4 regions of the Macrococcus brunensis genome follow, and region 3 is predicted to be linked to each of the others. Evidence: riboswitches for the same ligand, from Rfam matches in the RefSeq annotation. Region 3 holds a riboswitch; each other region holds the start of a gene.
The links. Region 3 has a riboswitch for S-adenosylmethionine ahead of MGG13_RS02755 (methionine ABC transporter ATP-binding protein). Riboswitches for the same ligand answer to the same signal wherever they lie in the genome.
Positions count from the first base shown of each region.

Region 1: linked by a shared signal. The riboswitch ahead of MGG13_RS03440 (methionine ABC transporter ATP-binding protein) and the one ahead of MGG13_RS02755 (methionine ABC transporter ATP-binding protein) in region 3 are both predicted to bind S-adenosylmethionine.
Region 2: linked by a shared signal. The riboswitch ahead of MGG13_RS10060 (M20 family metallopeptidase) and the one ahead of MGG13_RS02755 (methionine ABC transporter ATP-binding protein) in region 3 are both predicted to bind S-adenosylmethionine.
Region 4: linked by a shared signal. The riboswitch ahead of MGG13_RS00310 (aminotransferase class I/II-fold pyridoxal phosphate-dependent enzyme) and the one ahead of MGG13_RS02755 (methionine ABC transporter ATP-binding protein) in region 3 are both predicted to bind S-adenosylmethionine.

Region 1 covers NZ_CP092179.1:636,660-641,578, reverse strand. Annotated here, with positions in the region: gene sufC (Fe-S cluster assembly ATPase SufC) at 1-390, opposite strand, end outside; gene MGG13_RS03450 (MetQ/NlpA family ABC transporter substrate-binding protein) at 598-1,419, opposite strand; gene MGG13_RS03445 (methionine ABC transporter permease) at 1,445-2,140, opposite strand; gene MGG13_RS03440 (methionine ABC transporter ATP-binding protein) at 2,133-3,158, opposite strand; SAM riboswitch class I at 3,226-3,326, opposite strand; gene MGG13_RS03435 (thioredoxin family protein) at 3,363-3,662, opposite strand; gene MGG13_RS03430 (toprim domain-containing protein) at 3,622-4,005, opposite strand; gene gcvH (glycine cleavage system protein GcvH) at 4,076-4,456, opposite strand; gene MGG13_RS03420 (Spx/MgsR family RNA polymerase-binding regulatory protein) at 4,524-4,877, opposite strand.
Region 2 covers NZ_CP092179.1:1,893,574-1,898,492, reverse strand. Annotated here, with positions in the region: gene MGG13_RS10070 (response regulator transcription factor) at 1-579, shown strand, start outside; gene MGG13_RS10065 (sensor histidine kinase) at 576-2,237, shown strand; SAM riboswitch class I at 2,281-2,377, shown strand; gene MGG13_RS10060 (M20 family metallopeptidase) at 2,444-3,613, shown strand; gene ldmS (L-aspartate--L-methionine ligase LdmS) at 3,617-4,792, shown strand; gene coaW (type II pantothenate kinase) at 4,826-4,919, opposite strand, start outside.
Region 3 covers NZ_CP092179.1:506,115-511,033, forward strand. Annotated here, with positions in the region: gene MGG13_RS02740 (phospholipase D family protein) at 1-464, shown strand, start outside; gene MGG13_RS02745 (N-acetylglucosaminidase) at 503-1,837, opposite strand; gene MGG13_RS02750 (TetR/AcrR family transcriptional regulator C-terminal domain-containing protein) at 1,910-2,455, opposite strand; SAM riboswitch class I at 2,577-2,681, shown strand; gene MGG13_RS02755 (methionine ABC transporter ATP-binding protein) at 2,750-3,763, shown strand; gene MGG13_RS02760 (methionine ABC transporter permease) at 3,753-4,418, shown strand; gene MGG13_RS02765 (MetQ/NlpA family ABC transporter substrate-binding protein) at 4,431-4,919, shown strand, end outside.
Region 4 covers NZ_CP092179.1:60,609-65,527, forward strand. Annotated here, with positions in the region: gene MGG13_RS00305 (M20 family metallopeptidase) at 1-1,127, shown strand, start outside; SAM riboswitch class I at 1,383-1,485, shown strand; gene MGG13_RS00310 (aminotransferase class I/II-fold pyridoxal phosphate-dependent enzyme) at 1,554-2,711, shown strand; gene MGG13_RS00315 (Y-family DNA polymerase) at 2,814-4,073, shown strand; gene MGG13_RS00320 (DUF2188 domain-containing protein) at 4,148-4,561, shown strand; partial or broken gene MGG13_RS00325 (basic amino acid/polyamine antiporter) at 4,757-4,919, shown strand, end outside.

The sequences.
Region 1 (4,919 bases), 130 kb from region 3:
TTCCATCTGTTTATCCATTTTTTTAATGAACTGCATTAAGTTGATTTCCTGACCTTCTTCACGACGAGAGTTAATCGCTGAACGTAAGAAGTCTGCATTTGTCACACCTGAGATTTCAGATGGATATTGCATCGCAAGGAAAAGACCTGCCTGCGCACGTTCATCTACTTCCATTTCAAGAACATTTTCGCCATCAAGTAAGACTTCGCCTTGAGTGACTTCATATTTTGGATGACCCATGATCGCTGATGATAGAGTTGATTTACCTGTACCATTTGGTCCCATGATAGCGTGAACTTCACCTTGTTTGATTGTTAAGTTTACACCTTTTAAAATCTCTTTTCCTTCGATTGAAACGTGTAAATCTTTAATCTCTAATACTGATGCCATTTGTGTACCCTCCACGAATTATAATTATTTTAAACTCTTAATAGTTTATAATGATTTTAATTTACAGTCAAAGACTCTTAAATTCATTTACTCAATTATTATAACGTAAATAGAATGATTGTTAAATGGATTGAGACCATTTCATTGAGAATCGTGGTGGAGTGATTGAAAATAAAAAACACTCAGCACAAGGCTGAGTGTTAACTATTAGTTTGCAGCAATAACTGCACCTTTATATTTCTCATCAATAAATTTCTTAACGTCATCAGATTGAAGGGCTTTGACAAGTGCTTTGATTTTAGCATCGTCTTTATGACCTTTCTGTACAGCGATTAAGTTAGCATATGGTGAGTCTTTATCTTCAAGTGCGATAGAATCTTTAACCGGGTTCAGTTTGTTATCAAGAGCGAAGTTAGAGTTGATGATGACCGCATCTCCTTCACCATTGTTAAATGATTTCGGTAAGAATTCAGCTGCCTGCTTGTTGTTGAATTTCAGATTCTTTTTGTTTTCAGCGATATCTTTGAATGTCGCTTTAACCGGGTCTGTTCCTTCTTTTAATTTAATTAAGCCTGCTTTAGTGAAGAATGATAAGAAACGACCTTCTTCAGCTGGGTTGTTTGATACGAAAATTTCAGCGCCATCTGGTAATTCGTCTAATGATTTATACTTTTTAGAGTATACAGCCATCGGTTCGATGTGCACGTTACCAGCTGATTCTAATTTGTAGCCTTTTTCTTTTGTTTCAGTATCTAAGTATGGTGTGTGCTGGAAGAAGTTAGCATCTAATTCACCATCATTTAACAGGCGGTTAGGTGTTGTGTAGTCGTTGATGATCTTGATATCAAGCTTGTAGCCTTCTTTTTCAAGGATTGGTTTAACTTGTTCAAGCAGTTCTGCGTGAGGGGCTGGTGAAGCGCCTACTTTAATTGTTTTATCTTCTTTACCACTTTCCTTTGAGTCTGAACCACATGCTGTCAGAACAACAGCGAATAACAGAGTGAGTGCAAATACTAAAAATTTCTTCATCGTTTTTCTCCTTTGTTTTTTATATTTAACGTTTATCCGTGCGCTTCGCAAGGAAGTCACCGATAAACTGTATTGCAAAGACAATCAGCAGAATAAAGACAGTTGAGACTAAAATCACATCATTCTGACTGCGGGTAAAACCAACTAAATAAGCAAGGTTACCGAGTCCGCCTGCACCGATGACGCCGGCGATAGCCGTTGCACCGACAAGCGAAATCGTCGTGACAGTGATACCTGAAATAAGTGCAGGCATCGATTCACGAAGCAGTACTTTCCAGATCAATGTCCAGCGGCTTGCGCCCATCGCTTCTGCTGCTTCAATGACACCCTTATCGATTTCTTTCATACCGATTTCAACAAGACGAGCATAGAACGGTGCAGCACCGATGATCAAGGCTGGAAGTGCACCTTTAACCCCACTGATCGTGCCCATCAGGACATTTGTGAACGGGATGAGGAGCAGAATCAGGATAATAAACGGAATCGCCCGGAACAAGTTGACGAAAAATGCCATGATGTTATAGAAAATCTTAGCACCTTTTGATTTACTGCGTGACGCAAGGAATAACGCCGTTCCGATAATCAGACCAAATACAAACGTAAAGATGGCCGAGATAATCGTCATATAAAGAGTTTCATAGACTGCGACCCAGACATCCGGCCAGACCACATTTTCAAAGCTGAACATTTCTCTCAGCGTGTCCATCATTGTATTATCCACGTCTTTCCACCTCCGCTTCTACACCATGCACCTTTAACTCATCGAACATTCTCTCGACGTCTGCAGTCAGTGCAGGAACATGTACAATCAAATGGCCGAAAGAGCCGTTTTGCGTATGCTTGATGTTCCCTGCAAGTACATTCGCATCCAGATCGTATTTTCTGATCATACGACTGACAATCGGCTGCCCCGTAGAAGAACCGACAAACTTCAGTCGAAGGATTGCACCTGTCGGATAATGCGCCATGATTTCATCGATAGAGGCTTCGACTTCAGCATCTTTCAGATCGTCTTTGACAAAACGCTGCGTGACGCTGGATTGTGGGTTTTCAAACACCTGCATGACAGGTCCCTGTTCCACGACACGACCATTTTCCATGACAGCGACTTGATGACAGATTTTACGGATGACCTGCATCTCGTGCGTGATCAGAATAATGGTCAGGTTGAGCTGGCGATTGATGTTGACTAACAGATCCAGAATCTCGTCTGTCGTCTGCGGATCGAGTGCACTCGTCGCTTCATCACAGAGCAGGACAGTCGGGTTATTCGCAAGTGAACGGGCAATACCGACACGCTGCTTCTGTCCACCTGATAACTGAGAAGGATAAGCATTTTCACGTCCTTCAAGCCCCACCATACGAATCAGTTCATTGACACGTGCCGTACGCTCCGATTTAGAGACGCCGGCGATTTCAAGTGGAAATGAGATATTATCGAATACAGTACGTGACCAGAGCAGATTGAAATGCTGGAAAATCATACCGATCTTCTGTCTTTTCTTTCTAAGGTCAGTCGGACTGAGTTCTGCTATGTTATCGCCACCGACAACCACATCACCTGTCGTCGGTTTTTCAAGACCATTAAACATACGGATTAGCGTACTTTTACCTGCGCCTGAAAAACCAATGACACCATATATTTCACCTTCGTTGATCGTCAGATTGACATCATCAACGGCAGTAATCGTTCCTTTCTTCGTTGCAAACTGCTTAACTACTTGATTTAACGTAATCACTTACGTACCTCCTTTAAATGAATAAAGCGTCTTTCCCGTAAAGAGAAAGACGCAATGAGTTCATCGTCTCTCATCTTCTAAAGCTCATGCTTTATGTGAATTGGCACCATGTCATAAGACGGTTGCCGGGCTTCATAGGGCACATCCCTCCACCACTCTTGATAAGAGTTATATTCAATTGTTATACATATTAGACTACAATATTTAAATCGTCAATACTTTCCGAATAATTTCATAAATATTTGTGACAGATTCGAATCGGTAGACTGTCTCCACAACTTCATCATCTTTGACAATGAGAAGAACAGGGACACTTATCAACTGATAATTCTGCGCCAGAGACTCCGCAAAATTTAAATCTACTTTCATGATATTGACTTCAATCAGCTCTGGAATGATATCTATCATGCGCTCTGCAACTTTACAAGTGCCACAGAGCGGCGTGTAGCCGAATATCACATAATCACCAGACGGGGCTGAAGGCAAATACTCGCTGACTTTCATCTTCTACTTCCAGACCTTTCACTTCAAACTCATGTTTCATTAATTTTTTGGCAAGGTAATCAACAGGACAGCGGCCGACTTCACCATAAGTCGGATCGATATAGATATGCTTACATTCACTTAAATGACGTTTGAACCAGCTGCGAATGTTCTTTCCAGCTTTATCAGCATCGGTCATCACGTAGACATTATGACCTGTCAGTTCATCGAGCATTTCATCCATTTTACTGATTCCCATCGTGCCGTTCGTGCAAATAATATGTACAGGTTCAGATAAAACTTGTTGTAACTTTTTCTTGTCAGACTTGCCTTCCACAACTATGACTTTACTGATTACAGACATCTCATCACCTTTTCATATGCAATTATAAAAAAAATCCTTGATAAGAATCTTATCAAGGAAATTATAGCATTTAAGCGTTAATCATTTCATCATATTGAGCTTGATCAAGTAACTCATTTAATTCATCGTCACTTTCAGTCTCAACTTTGATCATCCAAGCATTTTCGTATGGAGATTCGTTAACGAATTCTGGAGAATCTTCAAGTTCGCTGTTTACTTCTACAACTTTACCACTAAGTGGAGCGTATAATTCAGATACTGTTTTAACAGATTCAACGCTACCGAAAGGTTGTCCTGCTGAAATTTCATCGCCAACTTCTGGAAGTTCAACGAATACGATGTCTCCAAGTTCTGATTGAGCGAAGTCAGTAATACCGATTGTTTTTACGTTTCCTTCTGATTTTACCCATTCGTGATCTTTAGAATATTTTAAGCCTTCAATAGTTGCCACAAAAATCCCCTCCTAATAATGATTACACTCTAATAATGACATAGCATGACGGGTTATTCAACTTTTTTTATAGCCAAATCTGACGATATTGTTCTTCCTTGAATCCAAGTGTTATCTGCTTCCCGTTAGTCGCAAGGGGTCTTTTAACAAGCATACCGTCCGATGCAAGCAGATTTAATTTTTCTTCCAGTGATAACGTTTCCAATGTTTCTTTTAATTCAAGCTCTCGGAACTTGGCGCCCTGACGATTGAATAACTGATCGACATCAACACCTGTATCGTCAACCAACTTCTTGAATTCAGCAGCAGTCGGTGTCAGTTCAACAATATTGACCGGTTCAAAACTGACACCATGCTCCTGAAGAAATTGAGCTGCTTTTCTACATGTTGAACAATTAGGTAACTGATAAAATTTTAGCATCGTCTTCCTCCATACAGTAAGATAAAACAATAGTACCAATAT
Region 2 (4,919 bases), 730 kb from region 3:
ATTGATCTCGTCCATACGTTTCAGGATGCCTGCAAGCAGTCTCTGCATTACGATGCTTATATACTGGACATCAATCTGCCGGACGGTAAAGGTTATGACCTGGCTGAACGTATTCGTCGTCAGTCAGATGCACCCATTTTATATGTTTCAGCGAATGTAACAGACGAAGATAAACTCACCGGCTTTGCAACAGGGGCAGATGATTATATCACCAAACCATTTAATCCGCTGATTCTCGCTGCAAGAGTGAAGGCGAATATTGATCGTTACTTGAGGGCGAAGCAGCCTATTGATTTCTTTTTTGATGAGCGTACCGCTGAGCTGACAGTTAAAGATAAAGTCTATCATCTGTCGGGGAAACAATATCTTCTCATGCAGTATTTATTTGAAAATCAGAATAAAGTGCTGACAAAAGAAGAGATTTACGAGGCAGTCTGGGATAACCAGTTCATCGATGAGAATACAGTGATGGTACATATCAGGAAACTACGAGAAAAAATTGAAGAAGTACCGAGTGACCCTGTCAGACTTCTCACAGTCAGAAGTGTCGGTTACATCTTGAAAGTGGAACACAATTGAAGACAACGGCGCGCAAATTCACCTGGAAATTTATCGGCTATTTTTCATTATTCTATGTGTTGATCAATTTACTTCTTCTTTTATTGATTGTTTTTTTTATCGTTCGTTCATCGAGTAACATGACAAGCGGAACACTGCAGGCGCAGTCTACAGATACGATACAGAGTCTTATCGACATCAGCAATGAAAAAAATATTACGATTCAGCAAGAACTCTCACAGGCACTGAAAGACCAGGATGGCATGCTTCTCATACGTAATAGTCACGGTGATATCATCAAATCCTTCAATAATCATGAAAAAATCCATACACTCAGCTGGTATTATCTGCAGGGAGTCACGACATGGTCACTGACCGAACAATACCAGGCGGTGCTGATCAACCGCCAGCCGCTGGTTAAAGCCGCTGAATTATTTGATTTAGAAGAGACCGTGGCACTTCATCGCTACATGGATGAACATAATCTGTCGCTTTTTAAGCAGAATATGGAAAAAGATAAACTGATTAAACTCTACGGCAGCTTTAACACTAAAGACGTCGAAGAGAACTGGTTCAAGGATCTCAATAATGATAACTTCAATAAGTATGTGCTGCAGGAAACGATGCATGATGATGATTACTATTTATTTGTAGCAGAAAATCAGAATGCTCGGGACAAAAGAATTATTTTAGCAGAGAACGGTATTTTTATGGATAAAGATTATATGGCCTTTGCTTTAAACTTCCTGCTCTGGTATCTTATTTATTCTTCACTTATTTTCGGGCTGATACTGGCACTCGCTTATTATGTGAGCCGCAACTTTGCACGACCTCTTATCCATTTTGTTGACTGGCTGAGTCAGTTGAGCAGAGGCATCTACCGCGTCCCTGACAATAAGCATATCTACAGAAGGGACCGCATGCGCAGAAAGTACCGGATGTACACCTCTGTAGATGAATCCATCCGTGAATTGACAGAGAAGCTGGATAACGACCGGACTTATCAGAACCGTGTTGCAACGCTGCGTGATGAATGGGTATCAGGTATCACTCATGACTTTAAGACGCCGCTCAGTTCCATTTATGGCTATAGCAAACTCTTAAACAGCGATCTTGACATCAGTTGCGAAGACCGTCAGAAGTTTGCTGAAATCATTGAAGACAAAGCCCTTTATATCGATTCACTGTTAAAAGATTTAAATATGACTTACCAGCTGAAGAATGATCATTTTGAATTTAATAAACAGACGGTCAATGTCGGCGAATATATTCAGCAGTTTATTGACTCGTTCAATCATCCGAATCTGCATGCCGTCAATCAGCTCAATCAGAATGTTAAGCTTGATAAAGAACGCATGAATCGGGTACTGATGAATATCGTCTCTAATGCTTTTGTCTATAATGATGATATTGAAGTCTGGATCAATTCATTTGCTGATGGTAATGATATTGTCATTGAGATCGGCGACAATGGCAAAGGCATCCCGCAGGAAGAGATACCCTATATATTCAATCGCTATTACCGCGGGACGAATACGACAGCCAATAATGAAGGTTCTGGTTTAGGTCTGGCAGTCGCTAAACAGATTGTCGAAAACCATAACGGGCAGATCAGTGTCCATAGTTCAATAGCAGGTACAAAATTCCAGATTAGGCTGCCTCGAGAACTAAATGATTGACGAAACAATCAGAAAACTATATAGTAATCATTAAATAATTCCATACTTATCAAGAAGGATCGAGGGATAGGCCCGATGACATCCAGCAACCTACCGTTTGGCAAGGTGCTAAGTCCTACAGCATAGCTGACAGATAAGATTGCAGAGACATTCCTTATCTTGGAATGTCTCTTTTGTTAAGTGTACGGAAATAAAGGAGCTTTTTTATGGAACAATATGAAAACCGCATTTTAGAATATATTAATCAACATAAAGAAAGTATAATTGAGCTGAGTCATGCGATACATGCAAGACCTGAACTGGGCAACGAAGAGTTCTTCGCGTCAGCGGAGTTATCAAAGCTTCTTGAGGATAACGAGTTTCACCTTGAGCGGGATATCGCAGGTCATGCGACCGGCTTCATTGCGACTTATGCCAGTTCTAAACCAGGTCCTACTATCGCTTTTCTCGCAGAATACGATGCACTCCCTGAACTCGGGCATGCATGTGGACATAATATTATCGGTACAAGCAGTGTGCTCGCTGCCCTCAGTCTGAAGACAGTGATTGACGATATAGGCGGTACTATCAAAGTGTTTGGTTCACCTGCTGAAGAAGGCGGAGTCAATGGTAGCGCGAAAGCAAGTTATGTTAAGGAAGGTCTCTTTGATGATAGTGATGTGGCCCTGATGGTTCACCCTGGCCATGAATCATATCGCACAGTACCGACACTAGCAGTTGATGTCTTTGAGGTGGAGTTCTTCGGCAAGAGCGCACATGCCTCTGAAAGTGCGTTCAACGGCATTAATGCACTGGATATGATGATCAGCTTTTTCAACGGTATTGCACAGCTGAGACAGCATATCAAACCGCGTGATAAAGTCCATGGTGTTATTCTGGACGGGGGTGCAAGTGCAAATATTATCCCGGACTATACGAAAGCACGTCTCTATACACGGGCATTGACACGTGAGCAGCTCAATGGTTTGACTGACAGAGTAGAAGAGATTGCGCACGGTGCTGCTCGTATGGCCGGTGGAACTGCCAAACTGAATCGCATTCAGAATGGAGTGGACGAATTCATTGTGAACGACCGTCTGGATGATTTATTTGAACGCCATGCGAAGAAGCATAATGAACCTATTGAGCATGATGATTTTGGTTTCGGTTCGACTGATACGGGTAATGTGAGTCATGTCATTCCTACCATTCATCCTCATTTGAAAATGGGACCTTCAACTCTTGTCGGTCATACACCGGCATTCAGAGAAGCAGCGGCAAGCCCGGGAGGCGACCATGCCCTTCTGCAAGGTGCACGTATTATGGCGACAATGGCTGTTGAACTGATTACTAAACCTGAAGTTTTAAATCAAATCAAGCAACTACATAAGGAGTAACGAATGAATAACTTTTTATCTAAACGCCCGCTGACTATGCATCAGCTTTATGGCAATCATGTTGTATTTACATCTCGTCCTTCATACGAAAAAAATCCTTGGCTGACAACGGAAGAACATCAGGCCAATATGCTGACGGCAAGGGAATTACTGATAGCGGATATACCGGTGATTCTTCATGAAGCAACGGTTGGAGAAAAGACGAAAACGTTATTGGAAGCAGCAGGTATTGAACTGCCGTCCAATTATCGTACGTTTAAAGATGCGGATAGTTATCATCAGCGGTTGAGAGAAGCAGAAGAAGCGGGAGAGAAGATTTTCTTCCAATATACACATAATGAGGACTACGTGAAACCGTCTACGTACTATGTGAATAAAGATTTATTTGTAGCGCTTAATAATAAAATGAAGCTGTCAGACTGGACGAAAGGCAAATTCCTGCCAAAACGCGACGTGGTACCTGTCAGCAAGCTTGAAGAAACACTCGAAACTTGGCAGTATCCATACGTCATCAAGCCGGGTGATGACCATCCGACTGCAGGTGGTTATGGCGTAATGATCTGCTATAACGACCAGGATCGTGAGAAAGCACTCAGCCGTATTCAGGAAGCAGAAACAGATTCAGACTTCATCATTGAAGATTACATCAAGACAGAACAGAACTATTGTGTGCAGTACGCCTATAGTGATGCAACAGGGCTTCAGTATATCGGTGCTTCAATTCAGGATACGAATGAATATGGCAAGTACCGCGGCAACACAACAGCTCATCATGTACCTGAACAAGTGATTGCGGCTGGCCGTGAGATCATGGAGAACGGCGTCGCTGAAGGCTATCGTGGTATTGCAGGATTTGATCTCCTCGTCGATGATAAAGGTGCTGTCTATGCGATTGATCTGAACTTCAGACAGAATGGTTCGACCTCTATGCTGATTATGGACGAATTGTTGGAAGGCGATTATGAGAAATTCTTCGGTGCATACGCGAAAGTTACAAATGAGGATTTCTACGCCCGGATTTTAGAAGAAGTAAAGGCAGGACGACTGTTCCCGCTTGCTTATTACGATGGTGATTATTTTGAGGGACAGACTGTACCTTCAAGATTTGTTGGCATCTGGCATGGCGAAAAACAAGATGTAGAAAAGCATGACCAGGCTTTTGTAGAATTCAACCGATAAAAATAAGACAGACCGCTGACTCAGCGGCCTGTCTTATTTTTCTTCCATTAATTTTAAAGTGCCGAGTGCACCTGAATATTCGCCGTTCTCGATGAAATAAGGTTTAAAGCCGCGCAGTACCGTATAG
Region 3 (4,919 bases):
TCCTTAGAGCAGCCGATCGCGGGGTCAATATAAAGTTGATACTTGACGTCAATAAAGAGGCATTCGGCAAAGAGAAACCGGGTATACCGAATAAACCGGTCGCCCATGAACTAGTCTCAAGAAGCGATGACCGTATTCAGGTGAAATGGGCTGTCTCACATGGAGAGCAGTTCCATAACAAATATGTGCTGATCGAAGATGATCAGCAACAGACTTCAACTTTGTTTGTCGGCAGTGCGAACTTAACGCGTCGAAATATAGCAGATTATAATATGGAGACTGACGTCATTCTGTCGGGTAAGTCAAGTCTTCCTGTCTTTAAGGAACTGGATACAGATTTTGATGCTAAATGGAACAACGAATATGCGCATGTGACAGATAGCTATGATGTTAAGAAAGAAGCTTCGTTCTGGAAGACTGTACTTTACCGACTGCAGGAGTTGACAGGACTCTCCAGTTTCTAAAAAAATAGACGTTCAGCAGTATTGCTGAACGTCTATTTCTATTTACTGTACTGAACGAAATCGAAGTGAGTGCCTTCAAGACCGAGCTGCTGATAGAACTGGACTAAGTACCTTGCATTTGCATGTGCCCAGTGAATATCAGTTGCATATTGGGTCTGTCCAGGTGCATCCGGATTCCAGCGCATTTTGTAAAGGGTATTCTGTGATTCGCTTAAATAACCTGTTGAAATAAACTTAGCGCCACCGATGATGGCTTTATCAGGCGTATCCCAGCCGACATTGGCTGCATACTGTGCACCATATTTCACAGCATGTTTATCAAACGCACCGATTCCAAACATGTTGTAATATTTTTTCTTTTTATCAGCGCCTTTGACTTTCTTACCTTGCGCGAGTTCACTCGTTCCTTCACCTGTTTCAAGAAAAGCATGCGAGATTAAATAGATCTCATTAATACCATAACGTTCACTTGCGGTCTTGAATGCCTGTCCTCGTCCTTCTAAAATACCTTTACCTTGAAGTAAGTAATTGAGCTGCGCCACTGACAGGCCTTGAGGTTCTGTTAAATTCAGGAACTGATAACGATTCACGCTGTCAGCTGCCAGTTTACCTGTATCCATGGCAGCAAGAATAGCTGATTTAGGTGCGTTATACCACTTAATACCGTTAGAGGTCTGAGGTCTCGGCGTCAGTCTCATCTGAGCTTTATAGGCATCTTCAAGACTTGTTGCTACCATTCGGGCACCTGCAATAGGAGTTGCTTTGATTTCTGTTTTAACGACAGGTTTCTTAATGACAGATTGAGCAGGTTTCACAATCTTTTTCACTTTATTGACAGCTTGTCTGACTTGAGGTTTTTGCGCTTTTGTATGGCTGTTTGCTTTAATCCAGCCTGTTAAACCAGTAGGACGAGTGATTTCATGATAGACTTTACCACCGACCTGCAGCGACTGATTCACTGTCACACTTTCATTTTTAGGTGCACGATCAATGATTTGTCTCTCTGTTCCTTCAGGTACGCTGTAAACCTTTGTGCTTGCAGAAAGTACGAGTGTCGTATCAGGTTTAGCTGTATCCTTAACGGGACGGATAGTTAGGTCCTCAGCTGCAACGTAACCAATGGCATTATTGATATCAGGTGTCACTTGAACACGGTAATAAGGTTTTTGATTGATCATCACTTTATCATTAACGTAAAGCGTATAATTGACATAATCACCTGCGACCTTTTTAGTCATGGCATTCATACTGGTGACAATAATTGAACTCGTATCTTTAATATGCCCCATTCTTAACGAATCCGCTTGAGCGTAAGCAGAAAAAATAACAGAAGAAAGCATCGTCATTGCAAGTGTGCGTTTAATGTATTTCATTCAGGACCTCCGAAAGCTTAGTGAATTTATTATACAGTATACGATTAATCAATGGCTGAGCTTTACAATAAATTAACGATTTGTCTTTAGAATGTTACGATAAACGATATCTGCGACCTTATCTGGTGATTCTTCGCAGTTATTCTTCAGCCAGAAATAGATGATGCCGAACTGTCCGCCTAATGTATAGTTAACGAAATATTCGGGATCCTGAAGATGATGATTTTTAATGATATGCATATAATTGTCTTTTAATACATTGAGAAATTTCTGAGTAAAGTTCTGAGCGGGATGAACAGTCATCAATGTCCGAAAGAACTTCTGATTGTTATAGATATATGAAAATAAATTATCTAAATAAAGAAGCGACAAGGTGCGAAGCGCATCACGGTCTATTATGATGGCATCTGCAAACTGTTTGCCGATTGAATTGAGTTCTGAAAGATGGTGCTCTATTAGTCTATCCAGCAAATCATATTTATCAAGATAGTATGTATAAAAAGTGGATCGGTTGATATGCGCTTCTTCGCAGATCATTTTAATCGTAATTTCACGGAAACGATGTTCTTCTAATAGTTTTAAAAATTGTTTTTCTATCAGCATTTGTTTATCTGTCATAAGTACCTACTTCTTATATCTGTTATAATCATTTATTTTATCATGAATTCAAGATTGCGAAAATTAAAAAAACAAGTTGACACCTTATAAATGTACATGTACTATGAGTATAACTTCATAAAACTTATCAAGAGAGATTGAGGGATATGGCCCGATGACATCTCAGCAGCGGACTCGTTTACGAGCACTGTGCTAAATCCATCAAGCTTAGCTTGGCAGATAAAAGGACGTTTAAGACTTTTTAGCTTCTAGCTAAAAGGTCTTTTTTTATTTTTTAAGGAGGCTATCATGGCGATTATCGAGATTGACGAAGTATCAAAACAGTTTCAGACGAAGAAAGGAACAGTGACGGCACTGCAAGACGTCACGCTGAATATAGAGAGAGGACAGATATTCGGCATAGTGGGGTATTCCGGTGCAGGTAAATCGACTTTAATCCGGTTGATCAACAAGCTTGAGAAACCGACAAGCGGGCGAATAATTGTTGATGGTGAGAATATAACCACTTTAAAGCCACAGCTGCTCAGAAAAAGACGGCAGAATATCGGAATGATTTTTCAGCAGTTCAATCTTTTTAAGGCAAAGACAGTGGCAGAGAATATCAAATATCCTTTGAAACTTTCGAAGAAGTATTCGAAAGAAGAACTGGATCAGCGAGTAGATGAGTTACTTAATTTCGTCGGTTTATTAGATAAAAAATACGACTATCCGGCCCAGTTGTCAGGGGGGCAGAAACAGCGTATTGGTATCGCGCGTGCCTTAGCCACAAATCCAGAGATCCTGCTTTGTGATGAGGCAACATCTGCTCTTGATCCTGAGACAACAGACGAAATCCTACGTCTTCTGAAACGCATCAACCAGGAACTGAACATCACAATCGTACTGATCACCCATGAGATGGAAGTTGTCAAGGCTATCTGTGATGAAGTGGCGGTCATGGAACAAGGTCGGATTGTCGAACAGAACAAAGTATTTGAGCTATTCACGAATCCACTGCATCCGACGACAAAACGTTTTGTTCACTCTGTTCTGAATGACCACGTACCAAAAGGCGTAGAACGTTCACGCAAACTTTATCGGTTTATTTTTAACCATCAGCAGATACTGGAGCCCGTGCTGAGTCAGATTGGACGTAAGTATGAAGTCGATTTCAATATTTTGTACGGTAGTATAACTGAGTTAACCGATCGTTTATTCGGTAATTTACTGATTGAAGCAGTCGGTCCAGATTACAAAGTCCAGTTTGCACTGCTTGAACTGAAACAGCATGGTATTGAAATCAAGGAGGTAGAAGGTTTTGAAAGCTGATTTATCTGAATTTTATCCGATTATTCTGCAGGAGCTTGTGAATACATTGATCATGGTGGGCATCACATTAGTACTTGCGGCGCTCATTGGTATTCCGCTCGGGATTTTACTTTATGCAACAGGGCGAGGCAATGTGCTTGAAAATCGCGCGGTCAATGTCACTTTAAACTTTCTGATTAACACGATCAGACCGATACCTTTCATTATCTTTCTGGTGGCGCTGATACCGATCACCCGATTTTTAGTCGGGACATCCATTGGTATATGGGCGGCTATCTTCCCGATGACGCTCGCTGCCTCGCTCTCTATCGCCCGGGTGGTGGAAAATAATATCATCTCTGTTGATAAAGGGGTCATTGAAGCAGCAGAAGCGATGGGGTCTACTAAGTTCGATATTCTGTTTAAAGTGCTTGTCCCTGAAGCAGCAGGTGCATTGATACTCGGTCTGACATTTACGACTGTCTCATTGATTGAATTCTCTGCTGTTGCCGGACTAGTGGGTGCTGGCGGCATTGGTTATCTCGCATTTACATATGGCTATCAGCGATTTGACGTCGCAGTCATGTTCATCACGGTTCTGATACTGATTATTCTTGTTCAGATCGTACAATTCATTGGCAATAAGATTGCAAATATATATACAAGTCGATTATAAGGAGAGAAAATGATGAAAAAATTAATTTGGGTATTCTTAAGTGTGATTGTTTTTTTAGCAGCATGTGGAGGTAAGGACGAAAAAACGGTTAAAATAGGTGTGACAGGCGAAGATAAAACTGTCTGGAATATTATTAAAGAAAAGGCGGAGAAAGATGGCATTAAAGTAGAACTCGTTGAATTCCAGGATTACACGATTCCTAATAATGCACTGAATGAAGGGGAAATTGATTTAAACGCATTCCAGCATTTTGCGTTTTTAGAAGAATTCAAGAAAGCACATAACTTAGACATTACGCCAATCGGAACAACTGTATTTGCACCGATGGGTATTTATTCAGAGAAAATTAAAGACATCAAGGAACTGAAGAAAGGTGACACAGTCGCGATTCCAAATGATCCGACTAACCAGGCGCGCGCACTTCGTTTGCTTGAAACGGCGGGAATCATTAAATTAGATGATGATTTCGGACTATTAGGCGACCCATCAAAAGTAAAAGAG
Region 4 (4,919 bases), 450 kb from region 3:
TTGCCATCAGACGTCATTTACATGAAAATCCAGAATTATCTTTCGAAGAAAAAGAAACGCCGAAATATATTGCGGATTTCTACGAAGGAAAAGATGCTGAAGTCGAGACAAATGTCGGCGCGAATGGGGTTAAAGTGACTATTGACTCTGGTAAACCAGGTAAAACAATTGCGATTCGTGCAGATTTTGATGCATTGCCAATCGAAGAAGAAACCGGTCTGCCTTATGCTTCTAAAAATAAAGGTGTCATGCACGCGTGTGGTCACGACGCGCACACAGCTTATATGCTGATACTTGCAGATACATTGATCGAAATGAAAGATAGCTTCAGCGGTAAGATTGTCGTTATTCATCAGCCAGCTGAAGAAGTTCCGCCAGGTGGGGCACAGACAATGATTAAGGACGGCGTACTTGAGGGCGTTGATAACGTGATCGGTGTCCACGTCATGAGTACGATGGAAACAGGTAAAATGTACTATTATCCTGGGTTTGTGCAGACGGGACGTGCCTTCTTCAAACTGAAGATCAAAGGTAAAGGTGGTCACGGCTCATCTCCGCATATGGCGAATGATGCAATTGTAGCAGGGAGCGCTTTCGTCACTGCTGTGCAGACAGTCGTATCAAGAAGACTCAGCCCGTTTGAAACAGGTGTTGTGACTATTGGTTCATTCGATGGGAAAGGCCCGTTCAATGTGATCAAAGATGCTGTTGAACTTGAAGGAGACGTCCGTGGATTGACTGAAGAGACAAAAGCAACTATCGAAAAAGAAATTAAACGTCTCTCATCAGGGCTTGAAGCCATGTACGGTGTCACATGTGAATTGGAATATAATGATGACTACCCAGCGCTATATAATGATCCAGCATTCACAGAGTATGTGGTCAATGCCATTAAAGATCACTCTGATGTACAAATTGAGCAGACAGAACCACAACCCCCGTCAGAAGACTTTGCATACTATGCTAAAGAACTTCCAAGTACCTTTATTTACTCAGGCGCTGCACCAGAAGACGGGGAAATCTTCCCGCACCATCATCCTAAATTCAACATCAGTGAAAAATCGATGATGGTTGCAGCTAAAGCAGTAGGCACAGCTGTATTAACTTATCTGAACGATGAAAAATAATGAATATCGAGCAAGGAAAGACCATGGTTGTCTTCTTTTTATGCAAATGATTATTGATGATTAATCAAGCTAGTAGTCAAAAGAAAAGTATGGCACAGCTGATAATGATCGTCATTTTCTGGCAGATTATTAAGCTGCAGGCGCCTCGACTGGAAAAGGAAACTGAACTTCACTTATAAAGAGACAGTGTTGGAGCGGAAACCGGTTTGACAACCTCCTGTTTTAATACTATATTGATAACAATCATTTAAATATGTCTTATCCAGAGAGATGGAGGGAACTGGCCCTATGAAGTCTCAGCAGCAGGCTCTGTGAGCACTGTGCTAAATCCATCAAGCAGAAGCTTGGCAGATAAGTGATCTTTTAACGTCATTACTGCTGAAGTAATGACGTTTTTAATTTTTAGAGATAAGAAGGAGAGAGAGCATGCGTTCTAGATTACTGGATTCGATACCCGAAAGTTATTTCGGCAAGACGATGGGCAGAAAGCTCGAAATCGGGACTAACCCCCTCATTAATACAGCAGTCGGTATACCTGACCAGAAAGTGCCGGCGGAAGTGCTGGAAGCAATTCAGTCAGCAGTGCAGGAGCCTGCTAATAATAAATATGGCGTGTTCCGGGGTAAGGAAGTCCTAAAAGAAGCGATTCAGCAATTCTATCTGGAGACTTATGGTGTTGAGCTGGATAAAGACGAGGAAATCTGTATTCTTTATGGGACGAAGAACGGACTGGTCAACCTGCCTCTTTGTGTCATTGAACCGGGAGAAGGTGTATTGCTGCCGAACCCAGGTTATACGGACTATCTTGCAGGTGTGAAGCTTGCACGTGGTACAGTTTATGAGCTGCCACTACTGCCGGCCAATCGTTACTGGCCGAATTTTGATGCACTTGATTCCGCGGTATTAGACAAGACTCGACTCATCTATCTCAATTATCCAAGCAATCCGACAGGAGCGGTCGCGACACGTGCAGGGTTCGATGAGATTATCGAGCGCTTCAGAGGGACGAAGATACAGATTGTGCATGACTTTGCCTATGCAGCGTTCGGATTCGACGCTAAAAATCCAAGTATCCTGCAGTCAGAAGGTGCAAAAGAAGTGGCAGTGGAAATTTATTCACTCTCTAAAGGCTTTAATATGTCAGGGGTGCGGATTGGTTTTGCGGTAGGTAATAAGGATATCGTCGGCGCACTCAATTATTATCAGGACCATACACAAGTCGGGATGTGGGGGGTCGTCCAGGAAGCAGCGGTCAGTGCACTGGCACTGGGAGAACCTTTCCTAGAGACGCAGAACGCCATCTTCAGAAAGCGTAGAGATAAAGTGACAAGCTTCCTGACTGAGGCAGGTATTCCGTTTGAGCCGATGCAGGGCGGTATTTTCCTATGGCTTAAAATCCCGGATGGTTATAACAGCGAAGCATATGTAGATGACCTGCTGAAGAAACAGTCTATATTGACGACACCGGGCTTGCCATTTGGTTCAAATGGTGATCAGTATATTCGGATTTCTCTTGCTATCAGTGATGAGGAGATAGAGGAACTGCTGAATAGACTTGCCGAAACAAAAGCGCTCTATCACTAAAGCCGTTTTAAGTGAATTATTTTATTAAAGTAAGAGTCCTTCTCACTACTTTACACGAACGTATGTTCTCGTATACACTTGATATATAAATGAGGTGGGAGAATGTATGACTATTATCAATGTAGTTCTCGTGATGTACTTTGTGTTGACCTTAAAAGCTTCTTTGCATCGGTCTCGTGTATCGAAAAAGGACTGAATCCGCTGACGACTAAACTCGCTGTTGTCGGAGATACGAAACGTCAAGGTTCTGTTGTACTGGCTGCAACACCGCCTTTAAAAACATTAGGTATAAAAACTGGATCAAGATTATTTGAAATTCCGCATCGTTCAGATATTTATATCATTAACCCCTCTATGCTTAAATATATTCAAGTATCGAGCGAGATTTCAGCGATTGCGCTGCAATATGTAGCGCCCGAAGATTTCCATCAGTATAGTATCGACGAATTCTTTATGGATATCACGGATTCCTATCATCTGTTTGCCCGGTCACCTTATCAGATGGCACGTATACTGCAGCAGGAAATCTACAATCAGACGCAGATTGTCAGCACGATAGGTATCGGCTCAAACCCTCTGCTTGCCAAGCTGTCCATGGACTTAGAAGCAAAACGGACGACAGAAGGTGTCGCTGAATGGCGTTATCACGATGTCCCCCGTAAACTGTGGGATATCGAACCACTGACTGAGATGTGGGGCATTAATAATCGGACGGAGAAGAAGCTGAACAAGAAAGGCATCTTCAGTATCGGTGATCTAGCCCATTATCCAGTTGAATATTTAAAGCGTGACTTCGGTATTATCGGCGTCGATCTGCACTTGCATGCCAATGGAATAGATGAAAGTGTGATTCGCAAACCGCATGTCATCAAAGGCAAATCATACGGTAAGTCACAGATTCTGATGCGTGATTATCAGTTTCATGAACTGAAGACGGTCATCAGTGAACAGATAGATGAGGTGTTTTACCGCGTCAGAGAGAAGAATCTGTATCCGACGACGATTGCCTTTACTGTAGGCTATGCAGATGGTGGGGGAATCCATAAACAGTTCACTAAGAAGGATTATTTCACAGCGACTATGCAGATTGTTAACCTGATCTGGCGGTACTTAGAAGAATATGCAGAGATAAACCGCCTTTTCAGGACAGTAAGTGTTTCTTTCAGCAATCTGCGTGATAGTCGAATCAGACAGATGAGTCTCTTTGAAGCACCGGAAGACATGAAACGGGAGATTGTAGAAGATTATCTTGACCAGCTCCGTCGTAAGTATGGTAAAGACATCGTCATACGAGCGTCGTCCTTAACGAATAGCGGCACTATTAAACTGCGAAAAGGACTCATCGCCGGTCATAAAGGTTAAGTTTCTCATTAATAGAAGATTAATATCTCCTCAAAAAGGTTATGGAAAGAGTAACAATTGAAATGGGAGTGATGATGATGTGGACAATGAATGACTACCCGAACAGCTGGAAGAACTTTGATGAACTTGAACGGAAGAAGGCCATCGATATCGGAAATGCGATGCTGACAGATGGCTATAAGGAAGAAGATTTGATTCCTATTGCGACAAAACAGGCGAAAGACTGGTATAAAGCGGCCTCAACAGAAGAATTGCATGAACTGAAGAACAAGAAAATCACGCAGCACAAAAAAGATGATTCAGCACATCCAGAGCTGATGGACAAGGACGTTGAAGTCTACTTTGAAGATAATAAGTGGCACGTGAAGACACAGGGTGCTCAACGCGCAGATTCAACGCATGATACAAAACAGGAAGCGGCAAAGCGTGCTAAAGAAATTGCTGATAACAAAGATGTGAAAGTCATTCAGCATCAAAAAAATGATTGATAGATACCTCCAATCTACTGATTGGGGGTATCTATTTGAATTTTAATGCTATTTGGCCGTTTAAATGGGTAAAGGTAGAAGTCGATAAAAATTTTTACTCATAAGAAGAGTAATAGGACTGTATTTGATTAATCGAGGTGGAGAGATTTGGGTAAAGCGAATGATAGGAAATTAAGTTTATTGGCGCTCGTTGCGATGGTGGTGGGAACGATGATCGGCGGTGGTGCTTTTAACCTGATCAGTGATATGGGTACTGAAGCAGGCGGACTAGCTATCCTCATCGGCTGGCTGATCACAGGAGTTGGCATGATAGCACTAGGGCTCAGCTTTCAGAATTTAACGAGTGTCAGACCGAAAC